Regions from separate parts of the Arthrobacter pascens genome, predicted to be linked through region 3. Evidence: predicted binding sites of a transcription regulator. Region 3 holds the regulator's gene; each other region holds the start of a gene.
What was found. Region 3 encodes HrcA, which represses chaperone genes, less so after heat shock. Its sites were predicted from a motif close to TTNGCACTCGNNNNNNNCGAGTGCNAA; they were not measured.
Positions count from the first base shown of each region.

Region 1: a site for HrcA is predicted at 6,842-6,868, ahead of groL (chaperonin GroEL). Genes of this name have one in related genera too.
Region 2: a site for HrcA is predicted at 7,281-7,307, ahead of groES (co-chaperone GroES). Genes of this name have one in related genera too.

Region 1 covers NZ_JAUSXF010000001.1:3,527,652-3,537,132, reverse strand. The annotation lists gene QFZ40_RS16190 (peptidoglycan bridge formation glycyltransferase FemA/FemB family protein) at 1-380, shown strand, start outside; gene QFZ40_RS16185 (threonine/serine ThrE exporter family protein) at 535-1,914, shown strand; gene QFZ40_RS16180 (hypothetical protein) at 1,988-2,113, opposite strand; gene QFZ40_RS16175 (hypothetical protein) at 2,128-2,295, shown strand; gene QFZ40_RS16170 (siderophore-interacting protein) at 2,374-3,213, opposite strand; gene QFZ40_RS16165 (uracil-DNA glycosylase) at 3,228-3,998, opposite strand; gene QFZ40_RS16160 (DUF3263 domain-containing protein) at 4,110-4,442, shown strand; gene QFZ40_RS16155 (LytR C-terminal domain-containing protein) at 4,490-5,104, shown strand; gene QFZ40_RS16150 (cold-shock protein) at 5,260-5,466, shown strand; gene QFZ40_RS16145 (ABC transporter substrate-binding protein) at 5,517-6,758, shown strand; gene groL (chaperonin GroEL) at 7,051-8,682, shown strand; gene QFZ40_RS16135 (hypothetical protein) at 8,771-9,481, opposite strand, start outside.
Region 2 covers NZ_JAUSXF010000001.1:1,075,178-1,084,658, forward strand. The annotation lists gene rimI (ribosomal protein S18-alanine N-acetyltransferase) at 1-338, shown strand, start outside; gene tsaD (tRNA (adenosine(37)-N6)-threonylcarbamoyltransferase complex transferase subunit TsaD) at 335-1,447, shown strand; gene QFZ40_RS05045 (glutamate--cysteine ligase) at 1,586-2,737, opposite strand; gene QFZ40_RS05050 (glycoside hydrolase family 3 N-terminal domain-containing protein) at 3,197-4,642, shown strand; gene QFZ40_RS05055 (shikimate 5-dehydrogenase) at 4,732-5,562, shown strand; gene QFZ40_RS05060 (class I SAM-dependent methyltransferase) at 5,563-6,804, opposite strand; gene QFZ40_RS05065 (hypothetical protein) at 6,858-7,238, shown strand; gene groES (co-chaperone GroES) at 7,464-7,760, shown strand; gene groL (chaperonin GroEL) at 7,836-9,446, shown strand.
Region 3 covers NZ_JAUSXF010000001.1:1,914,312-1,923,792, reverse strand. The annotation lists gene QFZ40_RS08820 (PhoH family protein) at 1-830, opposite strand, end outside; gene QFZ40_RS08815 (GerMN domain-containing protein) at 1,261-2,214, shown strand; gene QFZ40_RS08810 (16S rRNA (uracil(1498)-N(3))-methyltransferase) at 2,220-3,002, opposite strand; gene dnaJ (molecular chaperone DnaJ) at 3,005-4,132, opposite strand; gene hrcA (heat-inducible transcriptional repressor HrcA) at 4,230-5,243, opposite strand; gene QFZ40_RS08795 (DUF3097 domain-containing protein) at 5,461-6,312, shown strand; gene QFZ40_RS08790 (DUF4870 domain-containing protein) at 6,463-6,882, shown strand; gene hemW (radical SAM family heme chaperone HemW) at 6,961-8,190, opposite strand; gene lepA (translation elongation factor 4) at 8,227-9,481, opposite strand, start outside.

The DNA of each region.
Region 1 (9,481 bases), 1.6 Mb from region 3:
CCGTAGGCGTGGCAACAGTGGCTGCCATCCACTTTGTCTGCTTCGGCGACGAGGTGGTCTGCGTCATCGGCGGCACCAAGCAGGACTACATTTACTTCAACGGCGCAACCTCCCTGTACTGGGGGATGATGCTGCACGCGCTGGAAAAGGGCTACTCCAGATACAACTTTTACGGCACCTTCGGCATCGAGGGCCAGGACGAAGAAGGACACGGCGGCTACGCCTTCAAGAAGGGCTTCGGCGGAGAGGTGGTCCAGCTGCTGGGCGACTTTGTGATGCCAGTGCGTCCGTTCGTGTTCCAGGCCAACCGCGTGGCGCGGGCGGCAGTCGCGGCCGGACGAACCCTGCTGGCCAAGCTGCCCCTCAGGCGCAGCGCCTGACACACCTGCAGCAGCACATATCCACTCGAGCGGGAGGAGGACCAGCGTGAAAGACCGACCAGGAGACCGCCGGACCAGGCCGCATACCGACGGCCTCCCAAAGACCGAGCCGCTTTCGCCGTCCCAGCTCCACCAGAACGCAGCGGCCAAGAGGATGCTGAGGCGACTCGTCCAGGGTGAGAGCCCGCCGACCGCGCCACTGAGCATCGTGGACAGGCTCGCCGGGAGCCCCTACGCCAACCCGATGATCCAGGTGGGCGGAGTGGACACCTCGGCTCGCAAGACCCTGGACTTTGCGCTGCATCTGGCCGAGACAATGTTCCGGTACGGTGCAGGCGCGCTCGAGGTGGAGACCAGCATCATTGCCGTCACGGCAGCGCTTGGCCTGAAGAACATCGAGGTGGACATTACCAACCAGTCTGTGGCCATCAACTACGCGCCCAAGGAGCAGACGCCGATTTCGTTGCTCCGGGTGGTCCGCTCCTGGACCAACAACTATGCGGGGCTGGCAAAGGTGCACCAGCTCGTGACCGACATTGTGGCCGGGGGAGTGGGCCGGGACGAGGCCATCCGCCGGCTGGATGAAGCGATCACGAGCCCCAAGCCCTTCCCGCGCTGGATGGTCACCATCGCCTTCGGCGTCTTCGCCGCCGTGTTTGTCGGAGTGCTCGGCGGCGGCCCCGCGGCCTCGCTCATCGCCTTTCTTTCCAACATCGGAGTGAGCCTCCTGGCCCGCAAGCTGGGGCGTTGGCGGATGCCTGATTTTTTTATCACCGCTTCGTGCTCCTTCCTGGTGACGATTGTGGCGATCCTGCTGGGGAAGTTCGGGCTCACCAACTCACCCGAGATTGTGGTGGTGGGCGGCATCCTGCTGCTCCTGCCCACAGGGCGCCTGGTGTCCTCGGTCCAGGACGCCATCAACGGCTTCCCCGTGACAGCCGCCGGCCGGTTCCTGTCAACTGTCCTGACTTTCGGGGCGCTGGTGGCGGGGATTGCCGTGGCCTTTGTGCTGGGGTCAATGACGGGGATGCCGGAGATCGATGTCACCAAGACCTTTCCGCCGGCCTATGACCTGTGGGTCCTGGTCACCTTCATCGCCGTCGCGGTAATGGCCATCGGCGTCACCGAGCAGACTACGTGGAAGCTGCTGCTGCCCACGGCAGCCGTTGGCGTGGCAGGCTACCTCGTGCTGCTGGGCGGGGACGCGCTGGGCCTTGGTGAGAGGTTCTCGCCGGCGCTCTCCGCCGTTGCGATCGGACTGCTTGCCCGGGTGGTTGCCCTGAAAATGGGTGCTCCCCAGCTGGTGGTCGCCGTGCCGGCGGCGTTGATCCTGCTGCCCGGACTGACCATCTTCCGCTCAATGTACGTGCTGACCGTTGAGGAATCGCAAATTCTGCTCGGTGCAGGAGGCATGCTCAATGCCGGTGCGATTGTCCTGGGCGCGGCCGGCGGAATTGTGCTGGGGGACACCCTGGCCCGGCCGCTGACGCGGAGCCTCGCAAGTAATGAGCGGCGGCGGGCCCGCCGGAGGTAGCGCCGGCGGACGTCCTGAACAAGCTTTGGAGAGGACGACGACGGCGGTTCAGGGGCCTGTCTCTCTCCTCGGATCAGCGGTCGATGGAGTCCATGTTGGCTTCGTTGTGGCGTTCGCCGGCGGCGGGTTGGAGCGCGTTCAGGCGGTGCAGTTGGCCGTCGGTGAGTTTGACGCCGTCCGCCGCGGTATTCTCCTCCACCCTGGAGACGCGTCGTGTGCCGGGATGGGGGCGATGTCGTTTCCACGCGTGAGCAGCCAGGCGAGGGCGGTCTGTGCGGGGTCGCGCCGATCTCGGCGCCGATGGCCGCCTCCGACCACGCTCTCCGCCTGCTCGGGAGCCTGGTGGCGCGGCACCCCGAGGAAATCCGGCTCGAAAAGTAAGTCAACGCACACCGGCCGCTCCGCCGCACGGAAGGGCGGGACCGGATCGGCTCCGGGTGCCCGATCAGGTCTGCCTGGTCAGATTTGCCCTACGGGGAGCTTCTTTTCGGCCTGGAAATCGTCCTCCACCCGGCCCGTCGCCCAGTAGCCGGACAAGGAAACCTGCTTGCGTTCGAGGCCGCGCTGGACAAAGAACACGTCCCGCAGACCCTTCATATAGCCACGCTCGCCATGGGCAAAGACGTCAACCTTGCCGGCGGGCCATTCGGCACCGGCAACTGCTTCCACCAGTAGCCCGCTGGTGCCGGCCGGTGCTCCGTTCCGTCGGAGCCAGGTGATGTCCACTCCGGCGGGGGCCGAGATTGCCTGGATGTCGGCGTCGCTGTCCACTTCGAGGAATGCAAGGCCGCGCGCTTCCGGGGGCAAGGATTCAAGGGACGCCGCGATAGCCGGCAGGGCCGCTTCGTCACCGGCAAAGAGGTACCAGTCAGCGTCAGGCGCCGGGTTGTAGGCGCCGCCGGGGCCGGTGAACGTGAGAGGGTCGCCCGGCTGCGCCGAGGCGGCCCAGGGTCCTGCCAGTCCTTCATCGCCGTGGATGACGAAATCGATGGCGAGCTCCCTGGCTTCGAGGTCTACCCATCGGACGGTGTAAGTGCGCGTAAACGGCCACTGCTCGCGGGGCATGGTTTCCCGGATGGTCCATAAATCCAGCGGCCGGGCGTATTCCACACCCGGCTGCGGAAAGACGATCTTGACGTAGCGGTCCACGAAGCTGTTGTTGACGTAGCCGTCAAAGCCCTCTCCGCCGGCAACAATCCTGACCATGTGCGGCGAGAGTTCCTCGCGGCGGAGCACCGTCAGGTCGATCTGGGGACGGCTCTTCTTGGTGGCGCTGGTGGCAGCGGGGACTGTGCTCATAAGGTAACCCTAAGCTAAGGAGCCTGGGGGAGCTCCCAGGTTACGCCCGCGCAACCCTGCTCCTGCAGCAGCTCATTGACACGGCTGAATGGCCGCGAACCGAAAAATCCACGCGACGCCGACAACGGACTGGGATGGGCGCTTGACACTACCGCAGCACCGGAAAGGAGGTGCCGGACGCTGTCTGCATCTTTTCCCCAGAGCACGGCCACCAGCGGGGGCCTGCCGCCGTCGACTGCTCTCCGGGTGGCGACTGCGGTGACAGCCGTCGTCGTGATCTTCTCCCAGCCTTTTCCCCGGTGCGAGCCCGCAGCGCCGGCCCGCACGCTCATCACCCGGTTGAGGAGCAGGACGCCCTGGCCCGCCCATCCGGACAAATCTCCGTGCACGCGGGCCGGAATGCCCAGGTCCGCTTCCAGCTCCCGGTAGATGTTCGCCAGGCTCCGCGGGATGGGCCGGGTGCGCCGATCCACAGAGAAGGACAGGCCGACGGCGTGACCGGGCGTCGGGTAAGGGTCCTGGCCAACAATGAGGACCTTGACATCCGCCAGCGGCTGGCGGAAAGCGCGCAGGACGTTCGACGGCGAGGGCAGCACCTGGTGCCCCGCCGCGGTTTCGGCGGCAAGAAAGTCCAGGACCGCGCGGATCTCCGCCTCCACCCCGCCCAGCGCCTTGGCCCAGTCGGCAGCCATCAGCTCCCTGAGCGGCAGCCGTGCCATCTCGGCGAACGCGACGCTCTCCAGCGCGGCCGGTTCCAGCTCGAACAGCGCGTCAGATTCAAACACGCTTCCATTCTCGCAGGGATAGCTACTCCCGTAACGCGGCGTAAATGACAACCTTGTTATTCCTCCGTAGCATTGGGGTGGGACTTTTACCCTCAACAGCGAAGGAATGTCGTGGCTGAAGCAGCTCGGGAACACCTGCCGGAGCCGGAAGAACCTAGCTCGCTGCTGGCGGATTTCACGCTTCGCAACTCGCCGTTGAGTGAGCGTGACCAGCAGATGCTGGCGCTGGAACGGCAATGGTGGAAATACGCCGGGGCCAAGGAACAGGCCATCAGGGAGCTCTTTGACCTGTCTGCGACGCACTACTACCAGTTACTGAATGCACTCATCGACACCGAGGATGCGCTGGCTCACGATCCCATGCTGGTCAAGAGATTGCGTAGACTACGTACGTCGCGTCAGCGGGCACGTACAGCACGCCGCCTGGGTTCCGACGCTCATTAGGACCGCGCTGAGCCATCAGCGGCAATCAACAAGGATGTCTCGCCACCATGACCAGATATGCCCGGGATGAATTCGACAGGGTCCCTGAGACCGCCGCGCGCCAGGGTGTCCACCGGGCTGCAGGTGCGCCGTCACGACGCAAACTCTGGCCAATCCTCGCGGTAGGCATCGCCGCGCTGGCCATCGGCCTGGTCTCCTTCCTGATCCTCCCGAAGCTGGGCTTCGCGCCGGCGGGTAGCCAGGTCTCCTCAAGCTTGCAGTCTGCCGCATCGCCTGAGGCCAGCGCCGGAACCACGGCGTCGGCGCAGCCCTCAGCCAGTCCGGAACCATCCGCGAGTGCTAAATCGGAGCCGAGTGCCACGCCCAGTCCGACGCCGTCGTCCGCTGTGAACAAAACCCAAGGCATCGCCATATACAACGGATCCGGGACTTCCGGGCTCGCTGCCCGCGTTAGTTCGATTGTCCAGTCAGACGGCTGGACGCTGGGCCAGGTCGGCAACTGGGGCGGCGCGCCGCAGAAGACATCGGTGATCTTCTACGCCGGTATCGCGCAAAAGGCCAACGCCGAGGCGCTCTCGAAGCTGCTGGACATCCCGACGGTGCTGGACAGCGCCGAATTCCAGGTGCCCGTGGTTGTGGTGCTTGGCCCTGGATTCAAGTAGGCGTCCCGATCACGCCTGAATAACTTTTGGGTGCCGACGCTGCCGGTGACTCGGCCTGCCCCCGGCCATTGGCTAGAGTAATTTCAGACTTCGGTTCGTAAAAAGCGGCACACAGTGGCGTGGGCCTTGCGGACGCTACTGAGAGAGTGGAAATCATGGCACAGGGAACCGTCAAATGGTTCAACGCGGAAAAGGGCTATGGCTTCATCACCGTTGACGGTTCAGGTGACGACGTGTTTGTACACTGGTCGGCCATCCAGGGCGAGGGCTACCGGGCCCTGGACGAGGGACAACGCGTGGAGCTGGAAATCGGCGAAGGCGAGAAGGGCCCGCAGGCGGAAAGCGTCCGGCCCGTCGAGTGAAGTCTTTCATTCCCGGGTCCGGCATTTTCCGGACAACAATCCGCGCCGCCATGGGGACAGCCGCAGTGCTGGCGCTGGCGGGCTGCGCCGCCGCGACAGGGAACGCCCGGCTTGATTCCGTGGAAGCGTCCGGCGACGGGACGCTTCGTGTGGGCCTTATTTTGGACAATGCCGGGAAGCAGGCCTTCCTCAACGATTCAGAGCTCGCCGCGGCCAAACTCGCCGTGCAGGAAATCAACGCCGCTGGCGGAGTCAAGGGAAAACCCGTCGAGCTGCTTCCCCAGTCTTCCGCTGATGACTCCGAGGCGCAGGCCAAGAAACTGCTCGCCGCCAAGGCTGATGTGGTCATCGGGCCGACCGATTCCAGCCACGCGCCGGCAGCGATTGACGTCCTGTCCCGGGCAAGGGTCCCGCTGATTTCACCGGCCAACTCAGCTGCCGGCCTGAGCACATACAAGAGCGGCGGCTATTACTTCCGGACGGCTGCGGCTGACGTCGCCCAGGCATCGGTACTGGTTAAGCTTGCCAAGGATGGCGGTGCAAAGAGCCTCGCCGTGCTGTACCAGGACGGCGCCTACGGCCAGGAAGTTTCCGCGGCCGTCGCGGGCGCCGCCAGGAATGCTGGCCTGGCTAACCTCTCCACCACGGAATTCAAGCCAGGGGATGCCCGGCAGGCTGCCGATGCGGCCCGGAAAGCGGCACCGGACGCTGTGGTGCTGATCGCGCGGGACGGGGCACAGGGAGCCATTGCTGAACTGGACAACGCCGGTCTGTCCGGCAGCAGGATCATCCTTAGCGACGGAGCGTTTGGCCAGTACGGTTCCGGGCTCGGTTCCAAGGCACTCGATGGCGCCAGGGCAGTTGTTCCGGGAGTTTTCCCCTCTGCCGACTTCCAGGCCCGCCTCATCGCGGTGGATCCCGCGTTGAAGGACCTGTTCTTCGCGGCCGAGACTTTCGACGCCGTGAACCTGGCGGTGCTGGCTGCCTCAAGAGCGGACGACGATGCGGGGCAAAGCATAGCGGCGAACCTGATCGCGGTATCCGGCGGCCAAATCGCCGGGGCGGGCACGGGCCCGGGCGGGGAGCAGACCGGAAAACCGTGTACGTCCTTCAAGGACTGCCAGGCTGTTTTGAAGTCAGGTTCCGGAATAAACTACGACGGCGAATCCGGTCCGATTGGCTTCGACTCCAACGGGGACATCACCGCAGCGAACTTCATGGTTTTCACCTACGGCCCGGACAACAAGGCCCACGTCACAGGGCGTGAGGCGGCTGGCCGGGCGGCGGGGTGATCGCCTGCAGCGAAGTGGCTCCCCGGACGGGGATTTTTGCGGCCGTTCGCTTGCACTCTCACCTATGGAGTGCTAATTATTGATTAGCACTCTTACGTACCGACTGCTAAACCTACGTCCGGTTCCGGCCGGCGGCGGAGCGCGGCACCGGTGCGTGGAGCCAAAGAAACACCTTGCTGGGGTGAGATCCGGATCCGGCGGCATACAGAGGCCGGCGGAGAAAGATCGTCCGTCGCGGGCACCGCAGTGCAGGTTCATTCTTAACGACTGTCCCGAAAGGACTACTGCCGTTATGGCCAAGATCATTGCATTTGATGAAGAGGCACGCCGCGGTCTTGAGCGGGGCCTGAACATCCTCGCCGACGCCGTCAAGGTCACCCTCGGCCCGCGTGGACGCAACGTCGTCCTCGAAAAGAAGTGGGGCGCCCCCACGATCACCAACGATGGTGTTTCCATCGCCAAGGAGATCGAGCTGGACGACCCTTACGAGAAGATCGGCGCCGAGCTGGTCAAGGAAGTTGCCAAGAAGACGGACGACGTCGCAGGTGACGGAACCACCACGGCCACCGTTCTGGCACAGGCACTGGTCAAGGAAGGCCTGCGCAACGTCGCTGCCGGAGCCGACCCGCTGTCCCTCAAGCGCGGCATCGAGAAGGCAGTGGAAGCGGTAACCCGCGAGCTGCTGGACAATGCCAAGGAAATCGAAACCAAGGAAGAGATCGCGGCCACCGCCTCGATCTCCGCCGGTGACGACGAGATCGGTGCCCTGATTGCCGAAGCACTGGACAAGGTGGGCAAGGAAGGCGTCATCACGGTCGAGGAGTCCAACACCTTCGGCCTGGAGCTCGAGCTCACCGAAGGCATGCGCTTCGACAAGGGCTACATCTCCGCTTACTTCGTCACCGACGCAGAGCGTCAGGAAACTGTCCTTGAGGACCCGTACATCCTGATCGTCAACTCCAAGATCTCCAACGTCAAGGAACTGGTTGCCGTCCTTGAAAAGGTCATGCAGTCCAACAAGCCGCTGCTGATCATTGCCGAAGACATCGAGGGCGAGGCACTGGCCACCCTGATCGTCAACAAGATCCGTGGCACGTTCAAGTCCGTCGCCGTCAAGGCTCCGGGCTTCGGCGACCGCCGCAAGGCCCAGCTGGCCGACATCGCTGTTCTCACCGGTGGCCAGGTCATCGCCGAGGAAGTCGGACTCAAGTTGGAGACCGCCGGCCTGGAACTCCTGGGACGCGCCCGCAAGGTTGTTGTCACCAAGGACGAGACCACCATCGTTGAAGGTGCCGGCGACGCCGACCAGATCGCTGGCCGTGTGTCCCAGATCCGTGCCGAAATCGAAAACTCCGATTCCGACTACGACCGCGAGAAGCTGCAGGAGCGCCTGGCCAAGCTGGCCGGTGGCGTTGCAGTCATCAAGGCCGGTGCCGCAACCGAGGTTGAGCTCAAGGAACGCAAGCACCGCATTGAGGACGCAGTCCGCAACGCCAAGGCTGCTGTTGAAGAAGGCATCGTCGCCGGTGGTGGCGTTGCGCTGATCCAGGCCGGCCTGAAGGCGTTCGCCAACCTGCAGCTTGAAGGCGACGAGGCAACCGGTGCGAACATCGTCCGCGTTGCCATCGACGCCCCGCTGAAGCAGATCGCCTTCAACGCAGGCCTTGAGCCCGGCGTTGTGGTTGACAAGGTACGCGGCCTGCCCGCAGGCCACGGCCTGAACGCAGCTACCGGCGAGTACGTCGACCTGCTGGCTGCCGGCATCAACGACCCCGTCAAGGTGACCCGCTCTGCACTGCAGAACGCGGCTTCCATTGCCGGCCTGTTCCTCACCACCGAGGCTGTAGTGGCCGACAAGCCGGAGAAGAACGCTCCGGCCATGGGCGGCGGCGGCGACGACATGGGCGGCATGGGCGGCTTCTAGCCCACACCGGCCGGACCCTGGTCCGTTCACAAAAAGTGCGGTCCCCTCACGAGGGGGCCGCACTTTTTTGGTGTCTTCGAACAGTTCTTCACAGGGCAGCGGTGTTCGGTGCTTCCCCCATGTCATGCAGGGCTGACGGATCCACCTTGAAGTCCACGACATCGACAAACGCATCCGCCGGCATGAGCGGGTAGTGCTGTCGAAGACCTTCGATGTAACCGTCGACGCTGCCGCCTTCGGAGAGTCGGAGTCTTTCGGGGGTCAGGTCACCAAGGCGGTACCGCCGGACCTCAACGATCTCCCCATGCAGCGGCGGGTGCACTTCATCATCCTCAAAGTAGAAGAGGGCGGGACCGACAGATATCTGCTCGTCCCAGCGGACTGAGGAAGTCTTCCGGCCGCTAACAATTCCGCCGTAGTAGCGCTTGTTGAAACGGAGAACCCGCTGGGCATCGCCGTCAGGAAAGAAGAATGAATCCGCAAGGAGTTTGGCGATTGGACGCATTTTGGGCCCGGTCAGGGATGGAACAGCGACGAGCAAGTCGGGATGCAAATCCAGCATCACCTGACGACAGCGCCCACACGGCGGAATCAATCCACGCCCTCCATCGCCGGCGGCTGCCATCGTGACCAACGGCCCTGCCTGAACGGTGGCGGCAACGCCCAGGGTGACGAGCTCGGCGCAGGGACCACCGGTGAAATGGTGGACATTCACCGCCTGATGTATTCGTCCGTGCGTGTCCATTGCGGCGGCCGCGACAGAATGGTTTGTATCGCTACCGAGAGTTCTGGCCAGGTT
Region 2 (9,481 bases), 840 kb from region 3:
AAACCAGTTCCGGGATCGTGGGCTATGCAGGCCTCATGTGCATCGAGCCGATTGCCGACGTACAGACGATCGCTGTGGTCCCTGAACTGGAAGGCCGGGGGATCGGCTCCGCCCTGCTGACGCAGCTCATCGAGGAAGCCCGGCGCCGCCGGGCCGAAGACGTCCTGCTCGAGGTCCGTGCGGACAATCCGCGCGCCCAGCAGCTGTACCTGAGGTTCGGCTTCGAGCAGATCCATCTCCGGCGGAAGTACTACCGGGACGGCGTGGACGCCCTCATCATGCGGCTCCAGCTGACCGGGCCCTCCGCCGCCCCGACAACGGAAGCAGGCCGGCCATGAACCGCTCACAGCCCCTGGTGCTGGGCATCGAATCCTCCTGCGACGAGACCGGCGTCGGCATCGTGCGGGGAACCACCCTCCTCACCAACACGGTGTCCTCCTCGATGGATGAACATGTGCGCTTTGGCGGCGTGATCCCGGAAATTGCCTCAAGGGCACATCTGGACGCTTTCGTGCCCACCCTGCGGCAGGCACTGTCCGACGCGGAAGTGGACCTGGAGGAAGTGGACGCCATCGCCGTCACGTCCGGACCGGGCCTGGCAGGGGCCCTGATGGTGGGAGTATGCGCGGCGAAGGCCCTGGCCGTCGCCACAGGCAAGCCGCTGTACGCGATCAACCACCTGGTGGCGCACGTCGGCGTGGGGCTCCTCAACGGGGGGCCCGCCGGAAATGCGGATGGCTCCGCCGACGGCGGTCTCCCGCTCCGGGACAACCTGGGCGCCCTGCTGGTATCCGGCGGGCACACCGAGATCCTGAAGATCAGCAGCATTACCGATGATGTGCAGCTGCTGGGCTCAACCATCGACGACGCCGCCGGCGAGGCCTACGACAAGGTGGCCCGTATCCTGGGACTGGGCTATCCGGGCGGCCCGGCGATCGACAGGATGGCCCGTACCGGGAATCCGAAAGCCATCCGCTTCCCGCGCGGTCTTTCCCAGCCCAAGTACATGGGTACGCCGGAAGAACCAGGGCCGCACCGGTATGACTGGTCATTCAGCGGGCTGAAGACGGCGGTGGCCCGGTGCGTGGAACAGTTCGAGGCCCGCGGCGAGGACGTTCCGGTGGCTGACATTGCCGCCGCTTTCCAGGAGGCGGTGGTGGACGTGATCTCGTACAAGGCGGTACTGGCCTGCCGCGAGCACGGAATCAAGGATGTGCTGCTGGGCGGGGGAGTGGCAGCCAACTCCAGGCTGCGCGAGCTCACCGGCCAGCGCTGTACTTCTGCCGGAATCAGCCTGCACGTGCCGCCGCTGGACCTGTGCACGGACAACGGTGCCATGGTGGCCGCCCTGGGTGCGCAGCTGGTCATGGCAGGGATCGGTCCGAGCGGCCTACGCTTCGCCCCGGACTCCTCGATGCCGGTGACCTCGGTGTCGCTTCCCGCCTGAGGCAGCCCGCACTCCCGAACCCCGGCGAACTGAACCCCCGGCGAACCGTCACGGGGCACCTTGGGGGCGTCGTCGTCGTAAATCACGACGGCGGCGGGCGTGTCCGTGTCGAAGTGCCCCGTTTCGGGAGGGCAACAGTCAGGCGGTGGGTCCGTTCCGCATCTGCCTGACGAGGTCCAGCACCACTGCCCTGAGGTCACCGCCGTGTTCGGCGGCCACCCGGCGCTGGCGCTGGTACCCGGCGCCGCGGCGGATGATCTTCTCGACGTCCGCCAGTTCGTCCGGGCAGCCCAGCTTGGCAGCGACCGGCTCGAGCCGGTTGAGGGTCTCAAGCAGGTGGTCCGTCACCAGCTGCTCCCTGCCCGCGGCGTCGAGGATGATGATGGCGTCCATCCCGTAGCGGGCGGCGCGCCACTTGTTCTCCTGGATGTGCCAGGGCGGCATGGTGGGAATGGTCCCGCCGTCGTCCAGGGTGGTGGAAAATTCCTCAACCAGGCACTGGGTCAGTGCTGCGATGGCGCCCACCTCCTCCAGCGTGGCCAGGCCGTCACAGATGCGCATTTCGATGGTGCCCAGGTTGGGAACCGGCCGGATGTCCCACCGTATTTCAGACAGGGTGTCTATCACGCCTGTAGTAAACATGTCCTGGACATAGGATTCGTACTCGTCCCACGACCGGAACTGGAACGGCAAGCCGGCGGTGGGAAGCTGCTGGAACATCAGGGCCCGGTGCGAGGCGTAACCGGTGTCCTCGCCGCCCCAGAACGGGCTCGACGCCGAGAGCGCCTGGAAGTGCGGGAAGTAGTTGACCAGGCCGTCCAGCACGGGCAATGCCTTCTCGCGCCTGTCCAGCCCGACGTGGACGTGAACGCCGTAGATCACCATCTGGCGCCCCCACCACTGGGTCCGGTCGATCAGCTTCGCATAGCGGGCTTTGTCCGTCACAGGCTGGAGCTGCGGCGGGCTGAAGGGATGGCTTCCGGCGCAGAAGACCTCCACACCCATGGGGTCGGTGATTTCCCGGACCGCGGCCAGTGACAGGCTGAGGTCTTCCTTCGCTTCGCCGGCCGTTTCGCAGATCCCGGTGACCAGCTCGACGGTGTTGAGCAGCAGCTCCTGCTTGATGTGGGGGTGCTCGTCGTCCTCATTGAGTTCGGGATGCTTGGAAGCGACGCCCCGAAGCACCTCGTTGGCCACGGACGCCAGTTCGCCGGTCTGGCCGTCCACCAGCGCCAATTCCCATTCCACCCCAAGAGTCGACTGCCTCGAAGAAGCGAAATCAATCTTCACGCGTTTCCTTACTATCCTGTCGTGGCTGGCTCACGCCGTACTGACAGGCCGCAAAGAAGGGGCAGAGAAAGGCGGCGGCCGGCAGGCGAACGGGTGTCTCAAGTCTAGTGCAGGGGTAGCATCGTATTGATGTCGTTGTTCCCTCGGACCCGTGGAAGTCTTCACAAGACCGCTGTGCACAGGACCACTCTGCACAGGGCCACCCTTCGCAAGACCATCCTCGCCGTGGCGGCCTTCGTCGCCGCGGCCAGTCTCGCCTCTTGCAGTGCGGCTCCGGCCCCGACGCCGTCGCCTACACCTTCGGTGCCCGTTCCGTCGTCCTCATCCGAGGAGCCGACGACGACGCCCGCACCATCCGCTGCTGCCTCCCCGGACGCCTCACCCGAGGATGGAACGCGGCCGCTGGGGTGGGGCCCTGAGCAGCGGGACCAGGATACGGCCGCGGCAGCCGTCGCAGCCATGACGGTGGAAGAGAAGGCCGGACAGGTCCTGATGCCGTCCTATGCCGGACCCAATGCCGAAGTCCAGGCAGCCACGATTGAACGGATGCATCTTGCCGGCTCCATCATCATGGGGGACAACGTTCCGCTGGACGCGCAGAACCAGCCAGACCCTGCGGCCATGGCTGCGGTGAACGCGCGGCTGGCACAGGCAGCCCGCGCCGACGGCAGGCCATGGCCCGGGCTTATCGGCGTGGACCAGGAAGGCGGGATCGTGGCACGGCTCGGGGCGCCGCTAACCGAATGGCCGGCGCCGATGAGCTACGGCGCGGCAGGCAGCCCGGAACTGACCAGGGATGCCGGCCGGGCCCTTGCCTCCGAGCTTGTGCCCCTGGGCTTCACCGTCGATTTCGCGCCCGACACCGACGTCACGGTCGGCCCGGCCGATCCCACCATCGGCGCGCGCTCCATGTCCGGCGATCCGGACACCGCGGCACGGCTCGGGGTGGCCTTTTCCCAGGGCATGCAGGAGGCAGGCATCCTGCCCGTTGCCAAGCACTTCCCGGGACACGGCTCAGTCACCACGGACTCGCACCTGAGCCTCCCCCTGCAGCCGGCCACGATCAACGAGCTCAGGGCCCGGGACTGGAAGCCCTTCTCGGCAGCTATTGGTGCCGGAGCTCCCGTGGTCATGACCGGGCACATCGCCGTCCCTGCCCTGGAACCCGGCGTTCCGGCGTCGTTGTCGAAGCCGGCTTACGCAGAACTGCGGGCGCTGGGCTTCAACGGGGTGGCAGTGACAGACGCACTGAACATGGGTGCCATCCAGGAGCAGTTCCCGGGCGGCTCCGCAGCCCCCGCGGCGCTCGCCGCCGGAGCGGACCTGCTTCTGATGCCGCCTGACGTGGACGCGGCACACGCCGCCATTGTCAGCGCAGTAGCCACCGGCAGCCTGCCGGCATCACGCCTGGACGAGGCCGCCCGACGCGTTGCTACCATGATGGTCTGGCGGGCCAGGACAGCACCGTCGCCCGGGTCAGTGTCCGTGTCAGCGCCCGGAAGCGGCGGCGCTGTCTCCGCACGGGTTTCCGCGGCCGCAATCACCATCCTGTCCGGCCAGTGTTCGGGACCCTTGGTCCCCGGAACTGTCAGGCTCGACGGCGGCTCCGCGCAGGACCGGGCCCGGTTCGAGGCTGCTGCGGCAAAGGTGGGCCTGGGTGTGGGGGAAGGTCCACTCCTCACCCTGATCGGTTATGGCGGGGTCCCGGCCGCTGGTGACGTCGCGGTGACCCTGGATGCGCCCTGGCCTTTGCAGGGCTCCAGCGCGCCGGTCAAAATAGCGCTGTACGGCCGGAGCCAGGGCGCCTTTGACGCCCTGGCGGCCGTCCTGGCCGGAAAGGCGGGGGCGCCGGGAAAGCTGCCGGCCGCCGTCGGAGGTTTCCCGGCGGGGACCGGCTGCCCCTAGCCCCAACTAAGTAGCAACAGGTGTCGTTTTCGACCCTCAGAACGACACCTGCTGCTACTTACTTGGGTGGGAACGCGTTTAATGGACAGGTGCCCATTCTCAATAAAGACATGACCCTCTGCATCTCGCTTTCGGCCCGGCCGAGCAACAACGGGACCCGTTTCCACAACCATCTGTACGAACAGCTTGGACTGAACTGGATCTACAAGGCCTTCGCCCCCACGGACCTCGCGCAGGCCATCGCCGGTGTCAGGGGCCTGGGAATCCGTGGCTGCGCCGTGTCCATGCCGTACAAGGAGGACGTCATCGCCCTGGTGGATGAGATGGATCCCTCAGCCAGGGCCATCGACTCGGTCAATACCATCGTGAACACCGACGGGCACCTCAAGGCCTACAACACCGATTACACGGCCATCGAGCAGCTGCTCCAGAGCAACGCCTTGCCTACTGACTACTCGGTGCTGGTCCAGGGCGCCGGCGGCATGGCCAAAGCCACAGTCGCGGCGCTCCGCGACGCAGGATTCGGGGATGTTACCGTGATCGCCCGCAATGAGGCCAGTGGACGGGCCCTGGCGGAACACTACGGGTTCCCCTGGCGCCAGGCGCTCGACGGCGGCACGGCGGACCTGATCATCAACGTGACCCCTATCGGTATGGCAGGAGGTATGGAGGGAAAAGCCGCCGCGGAGTCGCTGTCCTTCCCCCAGGACGCCATCGATGCCGCCAAGGTGGTGTTCGACGTTGTCGCCCTGCCCGGCGAAACGCCGCTCATCAAAGCCGCCCGCGCCGCCGGGAAGCCGGTCATCACCGGCGCCGAGGTGGCCACCATTCAGGCCCTTGAACAATTCGTCCTGTACACCGGCGTCCGCCCCACCAGGGAGCAGGTGCGCGCCGCCGAAGAGTTCATGCGGGCGCAGTAGTCAGACCGGCGCTACGGAGATTGCCACCCGGTCCTCGCCGATGCGGGTCAGGACCAGGGTGGCCGTCTTGGTTCCGCCTCTCTTTCCCGCATTTTTACCTGCGCCCTTGCCCGCGGGGAGCAGTTCTTTGCGCAGTTCTTCCGGGGTGATGGCCATGCCGCGCTTCTTGATATCCAGCACGCCTATGCCGTTGTCCTTCACCCAGGCCTTGAGCGCCTTGACGTTGTAAGCCATCACTTCCAGCACCTTGTAGGCGCGAGCGAAGGGCGTATCCACCAGGGCCGGAGCGCAGATATAGGCGATGTGTTCATCAACCAGGTGCCCGCCCAACTGAAGCGCGACGTCGGCGACCAGGCCCGCACGGATCACGGCGCCGTCGGGCTCGTACAGGTAGCCCTCCACCGGCCCCACGGGCGCGGCCGGTCCGGCGTCGAAGTCTTCGCCGCTGGTGATTTCAGCGGCGCCCTGCGGCCCCAGCAACAGAGCAGCCCTGCGGATTCCGGGCCGGCTCACCGCATTGAACCAGAGCGCCACCTCGGTGACGTCGCCGCCCACTGAAACCCACTGCGCTTCGCAGCCGGCCGGAACCGAGTCGTGCGGCATGCCTGGACCCATCTTGACTCCCACAGCGCGGCCTGTGGCGGCCAGGGATTCCACGAACGAGAGCGGAGGGGAAAAGGCCTCCGGATCCCAGATGCGCCTGGTCCCGGACGTGGATGTGACACGGCGGGCGGGATCCAGCCAGACGCCGTCGACCCCCTCCAGCGGTACCGTCGTCGCATCCGAATGCACCACCCTGGCGTTCGGAAAGGGAATGAGGTTCACGGTGGCGCAGGCGGCGGTGGTTTCGTCCATCTCCACTGCGGTGACAGTGATGTCCATGGACGCCAGGGCCAGGGAGTCTGCGGCAAGCCCGCAGCCCAGGTCGGCCACGTGGCTGATGCCCGCCTGCGCAAACCGCTCCGCGTGGCGGGCGGCAACGTTCAACCGGGTGGCCTGTTCCAGGCCGGCCGAAGTGAAAAGCATCTGCCGGGCGAACTCCCCGAACTTCAGTTGAGCCTTGGTCCGGAGCCTTGACTGGGTGAGGACTGCCGAGACCAGTTCGGGGGAGTGGCCGGCCTTGCGGAGTGACGCATTGAGCTCGAAGGCCTTGTCTTCCCGGTAGGGACCGAGGGACGCCAGGAGCTCCCAGCCTTCGCTCGTGAGCAGAGGGGCGATCTGGTCCTGCGGTGCTTGAGCCATGGCTTCAAGCCTAGTGGAGGAGGCTGACAGCAAGTCCCGATAGTGTTGATTGCATGGAAGACAGTGCAGCCACCCAGCCGTCCGAGCAACCCCGATCCAAGAACAGCGACCTGGTAAGGTTCGCCCGGCCGGCACTGATCGCCGGAGTCGTCGTGGCCGTTGTCTGCGTCGCGCTGCTCGTGATTGTCCTTTTCCTGGACACCTTCAACGCCGCTGTCTACTCGGTGGGCGGCAAGGATATCCAGGACGCCACGGACGAGGCGCGGGACATCAGGAGCCTCTATTCCGGGGCCCGGATCGGCGCCATCGTCCTGCTGGTGATCTCGCTGCTGGCCGCCATGGCCGGCGCCGTAGTGCTGTACCTGAAGCGCAGCACTGAACCCGATGAAGGCAATGGCGCCGAGGACGTGGACTTCGACGACCTCGGGCATTAAGGCTGCTGGAGAGTGAAAAAGGGGTTCGCCGAAGACGAAATGCTGGCACTCGCCTTGACCGAGTGCTAACCCTTACATAGAGTCTTCATTAGCACTCTCCCCAGGAGGGTGCTAATACATGAAGAGCTGCCAGCCAGGCTGCTGCCGGCACCGCGACGACGGTTTGCCAGCCAGGTGCCACAGTTTTCCAGTCCATGAATTTGCTGACGAAAAGGAGAGGTCCGAGTGTCGGTCTCTATTAAGCCTCTTGAGGATCGTATTGTTGTCCGCCCGCTCGAAGCCGAGCAGACTACGGCTTCCGGCCTGGTCATCCCGGACTCCGCACAGGAGAAGCCGCAGGAAGGCGAAGTTGTTGCAGTAGGCCCCGGCCGCTTTGACGACAACGGCAACCGCGTTCCCCTCGACGTTGCTGAAGGCGACGTTGTTATCTACTCGAAGTACGGCGGAACCGAAGTCAAGCACAGCGGTACCGAGTACCTCGTGCTGTCCGCCCGCGACGTTCTGGCGATCGTCGTTAAGTAACTCATGGACCCCGCGCAGCCGACTTGTCCGAGGACGTCGGCAGCGCGGGGTTTCTGTCTCTGAAAGGACAAAACCATGGCTAAGCAGCTCGCGTTTAACGACGCTGCCCGCCGGTCTCTTGAAGCCGGCATCGACAAGCTCGCCAACACCGTCAAGGTGACGCTCGGCCCCCGCGGCCGCAACGTCGTCCTCGACAAGAAGTGGGGAGCGCCCACCATCACCAACGACGGCGTCACCATCGCCCGTGAAATCGAACTTGATGACCCGTACGAGAACCTTGGCGCGCAGCTGGCCAAGGAAGTAGCCACGAAGACCAACGATGTTGCCGGCGACGGCACCACCACGGCCACCGTGCTGGCCCAGGCCCTGGTCAAGGAAGGCCTGCGCAACGTTGCTGCCGGCGCTGCTCCCGGCCAGATCAAGCGCGGCATCGAGGTCTCGATTGAGGCTGTTGCTGCCCGCCTGCTCGAGAACGCCCGCCCCGTCGAAGGCACCCAGGTGGCCAGCGTTGCTGCCATCTCTGCCCAGAGCGACGAGATCGGCGAGCTCCTCGCCGAGGCGTTCGGCAAAGTCGGCAAGGATGGTGTGATCACCATCGAGGAGTCCTCCACCACACAGACCGAGCTGGTCCTCACCGAAGGCATGCAGTTCGACAAGGGCTACCTGTCCCCGTACTTCGTCACGGACGCAGAGCGCCAGGAAGCTGTCCTTGAGGACGCCCTCATCCTGATCAACCAGGGCAAGATCTCCAACGTCCAGGAATTCCTGCCGCTGCTCGAGAAGGCGCTGCAGAGCTCCAAGCCGCTCTTCATCATTGCCGAAGACGTCGACGGGGAGGCACTGTCCACCCTGATCGTCAACCGTATCCGCGGCACCCTGAACGTGGTCGCCGTGAAGGCTCCGGGCTTCGGTGACCGCCGCAAGGCAATGCTGCAGGACATCGCCACCCTCACCGGTGCGCAGGTTGTGTCCCCGGAACTGGGCCTGAGCCTGGACACCGTCGGCCTTGAGGTGCTGGGTTCCGCCCGCCGCATCACGGTCACCAAGGACAACACCACCATCGTTGACGGCGCCGGTTCCGCAGAAGACGTCGCAGCCCGGGTTTCCCAGCTGCGCGCCGAGCTGACCCGCACCGACTCCGACTGGGACAAGGAAAAGCTCCAGGAACGCCTGGCCAAGCTGGCCGGCGGCATCGGCGTGATCAAGGTCGGCGCAGCCACCGAGGTCGAGCTGAAGGAAAAGAAGCACCGCATCGAAGATGCAGTGTCCTCCACCCGCGCCGCTCTCGAAGAAGGCATCGTGGCCGGTGGCGGTTCCGCCCTGATCCACGCGCTGAAGGCCCTCGACGAGGATCCTGCTGTCACGGCCCTCGAAGGCGACGCTGCTGCTGCAGTGGGCATCGTCCGCCGCGCCCTGGTCCAGCCGCTGCGCTGGATCGCCCAGAACGCGGGCTTCGACGGCTACGTCGTTACCGCAAAGGTTGCCGACCTGGAAACCAACAACGGCTTCAACGCCAAGAGCGGCGAGTACGAGGACCTGATTGCTGCCGGTGTCATCGACCCGGTCAAGGTCACCCGCGCGGCCCTCCGCAATGCGGCTTCCATCGCAGCGCTGGTGCTCACCACCGAGACCCTCGTGGTGGAAAAGCCTGCAGAAGAAGACGAGCACGCAGGCCACAGCCACTAGTCCCCACCGTCTCCCTAACCTCGCTTCGTCCCCAC
Region 3 (9,481 bases):
AGCCGGGTCAGGAACATCTTCATCTGCTCGGGCGTCGTGTTCTGCGCCTCGTCCAGGATGATGAAGGCGTCGTTGAGGGTCCGTCCGCGCATGTAGGCGAGAGGCGCTACCTCAATGGTTCCGGCGGCCATCAGGCGCGGGATCGATTCGGGGTCCATCATGTCATGCAGGGCATCGTAGAGCGGACGCAGGTACGGATCGATCTTGTCGCTCAACGTGCCCGGCAGGAAACCGAGCCGCTCCCCGGCTTCGACGGCGGGCCGGGTCAGGATGATGCGGCTGACTTCCTTCTGCTGCAGGGCCTGGACTGCCTTGGCCATGGCCAAGTAGGTCTTGCCGGTTCCGGCAGGTCCGATCCCGAAGATCACCGTGTTGTCGTCGATCGCGTCAACATAGTTTTTCTGGTTGAGGGTCTTGGGCCGGATGGTTTTGCCGCGGCTGGAGAGGATGTCATGGGTTAGCACATCCACGGGGTTCTGCAACGACTGGCTGCGGAGCAAAGCCACAAGCTGCTGCAGGACCGCCGGGCTGATCACGGTGCCGCGGGCCACGAGACCGCGCACTTCATGGAGCAACCGCATGATCCTGGGGACATCGGTGGCGGGTCCGCTAATGGAAAGTTCGTTGCCGCGGACATGGAAGTTGACGGCGGGGAACTGCTCCTCGATGAAACGCAATGCCTCATCATGGCTGCCGAGCGATTGGACCATCTGATCGGAGTTGTCAAAGAGAACCACCTCCGTCCGGATACCGGGAAGGGTATGGGGGAATTCTCCTGCGGCGCGCTCTCCGGTATTCAGCCGGCGCTTTCCGTTCGCTGATTCAGTCATGGTGCTGGCCCGCAGGCCTGGGGTCCCCTTCAGTTCAAATAAGCAGCGCGGCTGGCGCTGCTGGTGGCACTGCTGGTGACACCGGAGCGGCGCGGCAGTTGCCGAGCCCGCCGATGGTCACCGGATTCATACCATCTTACGCCAGCACGCTGCCCTCCGGCGGCCCAGCGGAAGCCCCTTATGGACGTCGGAACGCAAGATCCACGGGCGCCAGGCATCGACGGAAAAGGCTTCCGCCGGAGTGGTTCCCGTCTTTAGGTATCAACTTCATATCGGCCTCATATCGTTCCCGTTGCAGTTGGGCGGGAACGCCGGATCGGGACCGGTAGGCCCGCAGCCTTATGCCATGCTGGAAAGCCAGCACCACGCTGGAGAACCAGGCCGTCCGGGGACCGGCCCATCACACTGCAGGAAGGACAGGGCCATCACAGTGCCGGGAAGAGCAACGCCCCTCGCCAGGGGACGTGCCTGGGGACGCATCCGTTCCAAAGGCCTCCTTGGCCTCCTGCCTGTGGTCCTGGTCCTCTCCGGCTGCATCGCGGACCCGGGACCCGGGCCGACAGTGGCCTTGAGCACGGCCGAGGCCAGCGGCTCCCCCGCGGCGCCGTCGACGAGCACCCCGCTGGAGACGACCCAGGCAACCAACAAGGCCCCCGTCTACTGGATCGGCCGCAGCAACGGCAACGTATTCCTGTACCGGGAATTCAGGGACGTTCCGGACCAGGAAAATCCGGTCACCCGTGCGCTGCACGCCATGATGTCAGACAAGCCCCTTGATCCGGACTTCTTCACCCCCTGGCAGAACCCGAAGAAACTGGCCACCTCAATCTCGGGTAAAAACGTCATCACAGTGGATGTCTCGGCGGATGCCTTCAACAGCAATCTCGATGGCGACATGGCCACCCGCGCGATCCAGCAGCTGGTGTATACGGCCACCGCAGCGGCTGCCAGTTCAGGGCTCATCGATTCCGGTCAGCAGATACAGGTGACGGTACTGGTTGACGGCCATACGGATTACCTCGCCTTCGGCCGGATAAGGCTCGGGACTCCGATGTCCCGTGTTGCGGGCATGGTCGCGCCGGTATGGATCATCGACCCGCAGGAAGGTGTGGAAGTTCCCGGCGGCAGCGTCAAGATCACCGGCCGCAGCACCGTTGCAGGCGGCAAGCTGCACTGGCAGATCCTGCAGGCGGAAGCCAACGGAGATAAGAAGCCGTTCCTGACCGGCGAAACCACCGCCGCGGCCGACGCCGCGCAGTCAGGCCTGTTCACCCTGAACCTGACCCTCACGTCCGGCAACTACGAGCTGCGCGTGTCCCAGGAGGACACGTCCGGAAACCAGCAGGAGCTTAACGTGGACACACGGGGCTTCAGAGTCCGCTAGCGGCGTTAGCCGGAAGGATTCGTCCAGCGGCCCAGCACGTCGCTCGCCAGCACTACTGCCGCCGGGCCGGCCGTGGAAGACCGCAGGACGTGGTGGCCCAGGAGCGCGGTCACGGCCCCCGCGCCGCAGAGCCTGGTGACTTCCCGCGGGCTGATGCCGCCTTCGGGCCCCACGATGAGCAGGACTTCACGGGGACCTTTGCCATGATCGGAAAGCTGCCAGGATTCCAGGACCGAACGCAGCGGCCGCACAGCGTCCTCGTGGAGGATGACGGCAAGGCCGGCGGCCGCCACGGCAACGGCCAGCCCGGGGGTATCGACGGCGGCGCGTACTTCCGGGATCCAGGCCCGGCGCGCCTGTTTGGCTGCAGCCGTGACCACCGACTGCCACTTCGCGTGCGCCTTTGCGGCGCGCTCACCCTTCCAGCGCACGATGGACCGCTCGGACTGCCACGGTATGACCGCGTCGATGCCCAGTTCCGTGGCTGTTTCCGCTGCCAATTCATCGCGGTCGCCCTTGGCCAGTGCCTGGACGAGCACCAGCCGGATGTCCGGCCGTGCCTCCTCGTCCAGTGCGGCGCATTCAACTGTGAGTTCGGCAGGCGACGACGCCACAACGGTCCCGGTCAGCCTCTTTCCGGCGCCGTCCGCGATATCAACGGATTCACCGGGGCCGAGGCGCTTCACGGTCACAGCGTGCCGGGCTTCCGGCCCGTCAAGCACAAACCGGCCGCCAGGGACCATGTGGTCCAGCGACCCTGCGGTGCTAAAGAAGACCGGATTGCTCACCGCTACAGGTTACCGAACCGGTCCCGAATTTTGGCGAACATGCCGCCGCTGGCAGCAAGCTTTCCCTCGGTGAACTGTTCGCCGCGCAGCTTCGCCAGTTGCCGCAGGAGGTCCTCCTGGGCTGAATCCAGCTTGGACGGCGTCTCAACCTGGAGATGGACTTTCAGGTCGCCACGGCCGTAGCCGCGCAGGTGCGTCACGCCCAGGCCCCGCAGTGTGATGATCTCGCCGGACTGGGTCCCCGACTTGACGTCGATTTCCTGCATCCCGTCGAAGGTGTCCAGCGTCAGCTCTGTTCCCAGGGCGGCAGCCGTCATGGGAATGTTGAGGGTGGCGTGCAGATCGTCACCGTCACGGACGTAAGTGGCATCGTTGTTGACCCGGATCTCGACATAGAGGTCACCGGAGGGGCCTCCGGCCGGACCTGCTTCGCCCTGGCCGGAAAGCTGGATGCGGGTGCCCGTGGCTACCCCGGCGGGCACCTTGATGGTCAGGGAACGCCTGCTGCGGATCCGGCCCTGCCCGCTGCACTCGTTGCACGGGTCCTTGATGACTGTTCCGAAGCCTTCACAGGTACCGCACGGGGCCGCCGTCATGACCTGGCCCAGAATGGAACGGACCGCGCGCTGGACCTGGCCGCTTCCGCCGCAGATATCGCAACGCTCGGGGTGGGTCCCCTCGCGGCAGCATGATCCATTGCACGTGGGACAGGTAACGGCGGTGTCCACTTCGAGCTTTTTGTTGACGCCGAACACGGCATCCCGCAGCTCGATGCGGACGCTGATGAGCGCGTCCTGTCCACGCCGGACACGCGAAGCCGGACCGGCAGAGCCGCCCGCACCGAAGAAGGTGTCGAAAATGTCCTGGAAGGCGAAGCCCTGGCCGGAGTACCCTCCTCCGCCAAAGCCGTTATCCGTTCCGTTCTCATTGCCGGTGGTGTCATAGACCCGGCGCTTCTGCGGGTCGGAGAGCACCTCGTAGGCGTGGGTCACGGCCTTGAAGCGGTCCGACGCATCATCTCCGGGGTTAACGTCCGGGTGAAGGGTGCGGGCCAGCTTGCGGTAGGCCTTCTTGATCTCTTCTCCGGTGGCTTCCGGCGAGACGCCAAGGACGTCGTAGTGGCTGCTCAAAGTTCGTTTCTCTTCCTAGTCGTAGTGCTCACAGTTGTACGGCTCGCACTGCTCTTCGTGTCTGGATGCTGTATACGTGCCGTCACGGCATGCGCTCTCATGGACCCAGGATCCTGGAAAGGTAGCGTGCTACCGCCCGGACGGCAGCCATGGTGGTGGGATAATCCATCCGGGTGGGACCCAGCACACCGACCTTGGCGGTGCTGTCAGGTCCGTAGGCCGTGGCCACCACCGATGCTTCGGCCAGGCCGTCGTAGGGATTTTCGCGGCCAATACTCACTGTCACGCCTCTGGGGTCCTGCGCCATCTCGCTCAGCAGCCGCAGCATCACCACTTGTTCTTCGAGGGCTTCCAGCACCGGTCCGATACTGAGCGGGAAATCCAAATTGGACCTGGCGAGGTTGGCCGTCCCGGCCATGACCATCCGGTCTTCCCGGCTGCTATGAGCAAGGCTTTCAAGTCCGTGCGCCAGAGCCTGCGCGGCTTGCCGCTGACCGGAGCCAACAGCGGAAACCACGCCCGGCAGGGACCGCGTGAGCTGGCTCAGCGGTGTTCCGGAAAGCGAACCCAGGAACCTGGCGCGCAGGCCTGCGAGGGCTTCGTCGCTGAGATCCTGGCCGATGTCGATCACCCGTTGTTCCACCTTACCGGTGGTGGCGATAAGAACCACGAGGACCTGCCTCGGCGCGAGGAGCACGAATTCAATGTGCCGGATGGTGGCGCGGCTCAGATGGGGGTACTGCACTACGGCCACCTGGTTGGTCAGTTGGGACAGCAGCCGGACCGTGCGGTCAAGGACGTCGTCGAGATCAGTGGATCCCTCCAGCAATGACTGGATGGCTCTCCGTTCAGCCGGGGAGAGTGGCTTCACAGCTGAGATCTGATCCACGAACAGCCGGTAGCCCTTATCCGTGGGGATCCGTCCCGCACTGGTATGGGGCGCGGTGATCAGCCCTTCGTCCTCCAGTGCCGCCATGTCGTTCCGGATGGTCGCGCTGGACACGCCCAGGTGGTGGCGTTCAACCAGAGCCTTTGAGCCGACTGGCTCACGGGAGTGCACGTAGTCCTCCACAATGGCTCGCAGTACTTCCAGTTTGCGCGGCTCGCTCACACTCCACCTCCATCTACGGTCACAGGCCGTCCGCCCGCCCGGGCCGGATTCCCTCTCGGTGCACCGACCCTGTTGATGAATACTTTTATATCCATACGGGTTAGCACTCGACATGCCTAAGTGCTAACAGTCTAATATGCCCGGCCGCGTTGTTAGCATTGGTACCGCTCCGGGCGAAAATTCCGGGCCAGGATCCAGCACAAGACGGAGCGAATCCATGCATTACCAGAACTGGGGCCCGCAGGAGATCTCGGGCCCCGCAAGGAACGAACTGGCTGAAGTCCCGGTCGAACGCGGGATGGTGCTGGAAGACGTCCAGTCGGGCTGGGTCGGCGCCGTGACGCGGGTGGAAAAGTCCGGCGGCATGCACGTTGTTGCCCTCGAGGACCGGCGCGGCAAATCACGGTCCTTTCGGCTGGGATTCGGTTTCCTCCTTGATGGCCGGCCCATCCGGCTCATGCCTCCCGCTCCCCGGCAGGCCGCCGCGTCCGGGGCGGCCGGCCGGACAGCCTCCGGCTCTGTCCGCGTGGCCGGGCAACGCGCCCAGGTCGCCAGGGCAAGCAGGATCTGGGTGGAGGGCAAGCACGACGCCGAACTGGTGGAAAAGGTCTGGGGCGATGACCTGCGGGTGGAAGGCATCGTCGTCGAACCTTTGCATGGCATCGACGACCTGGCGTCCGCGGTGGCTGATTTCAGGCCAGGACCTGGCCGTCGGCTCGGCGTCCTGGTGGACCATCTGGTGCCTGACTCCAAGGAATCGCGGATAGCCGATGCCGTCATGGCCTCCCCCGGCGCTGCCGGCAATGTCCTCATCGTCGGCCACCCGTACGTGGACGTGTGGCAGGCGATCCGCCCCGCCGTGCTCGGCATCTCCGAGTGGCCGGTGGTTCCCCGCGGGCAGGACTGGAAGACCGGTATCCTGGCAGCGTTCGGCTGGCCTCACTCCACCAAGGAGGATATCGGTCTTGGCTGGCAGAAATTGCTGGGCGCGGTCCGCAGCTACGCGGACCTGGAAGCGTCACTGCTCGGCAGGGTGGAGGAAGTCATCGACTTCCTCACGGTGCCCTAAGCAGGCAGGCAGCGTCTGTTCCGGCCCTGGCTCAGGGCTGCGCGGGGCAGCATTCCGGCGCATAACCAGTATTCTTGGTACTGCGGAAGCTGATTCGCTTCAGGCCGCCCATCCATGACCAGCACCATCGCACTTTCGAAGGAAGACACCGTGGCAGATAACGCACGTGAACACACGGACAACCAGGGCGGCCAGGGCCGTTCCGAGTACCATGGCGTTCCCGCAAATGCGCTGCCACTGACCGCGAGCGAGGACCGCCAGTGGGCCACGCTTGCCCACTTCGGCGGGATCCTGGGCTGCGTCCCGTCCCTGCTGATCTACCTCATCTTCCGGGACCGCGGGCCGTTCACGGCCCAGGAGTCCAAGGAAGCGCTGAACTTCAGCCTTCCGCCGACCATCGCTGCGGTACTGGCAAACATCCTGGTTTTCATCCCCGTGGTGGGAAACATCTTCGCTGTGATCGCCACCCTGATCTGGATAGCGCTGACCTGCTACTCCGTCGCAGCCGGCATCCATGTGAACCGGGGCCAGCCGCACCGGTACCAGTACAACCTCCGCTGGATTAAGTAATCCGCACCAACGCGGGGTCACTTCCCGCCCAATAAGCGCATAGTATTGGGCGGGAAGTGACCCCGCGTTGGGTAGGGACTAATCCTGCAGGAGCCTGCGGGCCACCGCGTCAGCCAGCAGGCGGCCTTTCAGGGTCAGCACCAGGCGGCCACTGAATGCAGCCGGCGGGTCGACAAGGCCATCGGCTATCAGCCCGGCAACAGCGTGCCGTCCCTTCTCCCCCAGTGATTCAATGCCAAGACCCGAAACGAGCCTTGCTTCCAGCATCACACGCTCCACATCGCGGGTCGCGGCGTCCAGGGTCTCCCTGCCCGCCGCCGGGGAAACACCCTGGGCCAGCCGTCCGGCGTAGGCAGTGGGGTGCTTGACATTCCACCAGCGCACTCCGCCGACATGGGAATGTGCGCCGGGCCCGATGCCCCACCAGTCGTCACCGCGCCAGTACGCGAGATTGTGCCTGCAGGCCTGCTCCGGGGTCCGCGCCCAGTTGCTCACTTCGTACCAGCTGAGCCCCGCTTCACCGATCAGCTGGTCGGCGAGTTCGTATTTGTCAGCGTGATCGTCGTCGTCAATCCCCGGAACTTCACCCCGGCGGATCTGGGCAGCCAGCTTAGTTCCTTCTTCAACAATCAGCGCGTAAGCGCTGATGTGGTCCGGCTCGTATGACAGTGCGGTCTGCAGGGAATGCCGCCAGTCCTCCAGGGACTCCCCCGGGGTCCCGTAAATCAGGTCCAGGCTGACAGCCAGCCCGGCTTCCCGCGCCCATTGAACCACCTGCGGCACGCGGCTGGGGGTGTGGGTGCGGTCCAGGACCTTCAGCACATGCGGAACCGCGGACTGCATGCCAAAGGAAACCCTGGTGAATCCGGCGTCCTTCAACACGGCGAGGGACTCCGGGGTGACGGAATCCGGGTTCGCCTCAGTGGTCACTTCGGCTCCAGGCTCAATCCCCCACGCGCTGATGGCCGCGCCCAGGATGCGGGCAAGGTCCTCCGCCGGAAGCAGCGTGGGCGTGCCGCCGCCGAAGAAGACAGTGCTCAGTCTGCGGCCTGGAAGGCCCGACTCCGGGAGCACGCGCGCTGCCAGCTGCACTTCCGATATGGCAGTGTCAGCATAGGCATCCTGGGAGGCCCCGCCACCCAGTTCAGTGGCCGTGTACGTGTTGAAGTCGCAGTATCCGCAGCGGACGGCACAAAACGGTATGTGCACGTACAGCCCGAAAGCCCGGTCCGCCGCACCTTCCACTGCCTGTGCAGGCAGCAGACCGTCCGACGGCGCCGGGTCGCCAAGGGGAAGAACGCTAGGCATTGGTGCGGCCTCCGGTGATTCCGGCCACGGGCATCACTACTTCTTGGCCTTGTCCTTGGACTCGTCTGTGGTCAGGGCTGCGATGAAGGCTTCCTGGGGTACCTCGACGCGGCCCACCATCTTCATGCGCTTCTTGCCTTCCTTCTGCTTTTCCAGCAGTTTGCGCTTACGGGAAATGTCACCGCCGTAGCACTTGGCCAGGACATCCTTGCGGATGGCACGTATGCTTTCGCGGGCAATGATCCTGGACCCGATGGCCGCCTGGATAGGAACCTCAAATTGCTGCCGCGGGATGAGTTCGCGCAGCTTGGTGGTCATCATGACGCCGTAGGCGTAGGCCTTGTCGCGGTGGGTGATGGCGGAAAAGGCATCCACCTGCTCGCCCTGGAGCATGATGTCCACCTTGACCAGGTCGGCCACCTGGTCGCCGTCGGCCTTCCAGTCCAGCGAGCCGTAGCCGCGGGTCTTGGATTTAAGGATGTCGAAGAAGTCGAAGACGATTTCGGCCAGCGGCAGGCGGTACCGGATTTCCACCCTGTCCTCGGACAGGTAATCCATGCCGCCCATCACACCGCGCCGGCTCTGGCACAGCTCCATGATGGCGCCAACGAACTCGTTGGGCGCAAGGATGGTGGCCGAAACCATGGGTTCGCGGACCTCCGCCACTTTGCCCGTGGGATATTCGCTGGGGTTGGTGACGTGTACCACCTTCTTGTCCTCCAGCGTCACCTCGTATTCCACGTTGGGGGCCGTGGAAATCAGGTCCAGGTTATATTCACGTTCCAGGCGCTCACGCGTGATTTCCAGGTGCAGTAGGCCCAGGAAGCCGACCCGGAACCCGAAGCCCAGCGCGGCGGACGTCTCGGGCTCGTAGACCAGCGCGGCGTCGTTGAGCATCAGCTTCTCCAGTGCGTCGCGCAGCACCGGGTAGTCCGTGCCGTCCAGCGGATACAGGCCGGAGAAGACCATGGGTTTTGCATCCGCGTAGCCGGGAAGCGAATCAGCGGCAGGCTTGGCGAGGTTGGTCACGGTGTCGCCAACCTTGGACAGGCGGACGTCCTTTACCCCGGTGATGAGGTACCCCACTTCCCCGACGCCCAGGCCTTTAGAGGGGGTGGGCTCCGGGGAGCTCACCCCGATTTCGAGGAGTTCGTGCGTGGCCCGGGTGGACATCATCTGGATCTTCTCGCGCGGGTGCAGCATGCCGTCCACCACCCGCACGTAGGTGACCACACCGCGGTAGGTGTCATAGACGGAGTCGAAAATCATAGCGCGGGCAGGGGCGTTGGCA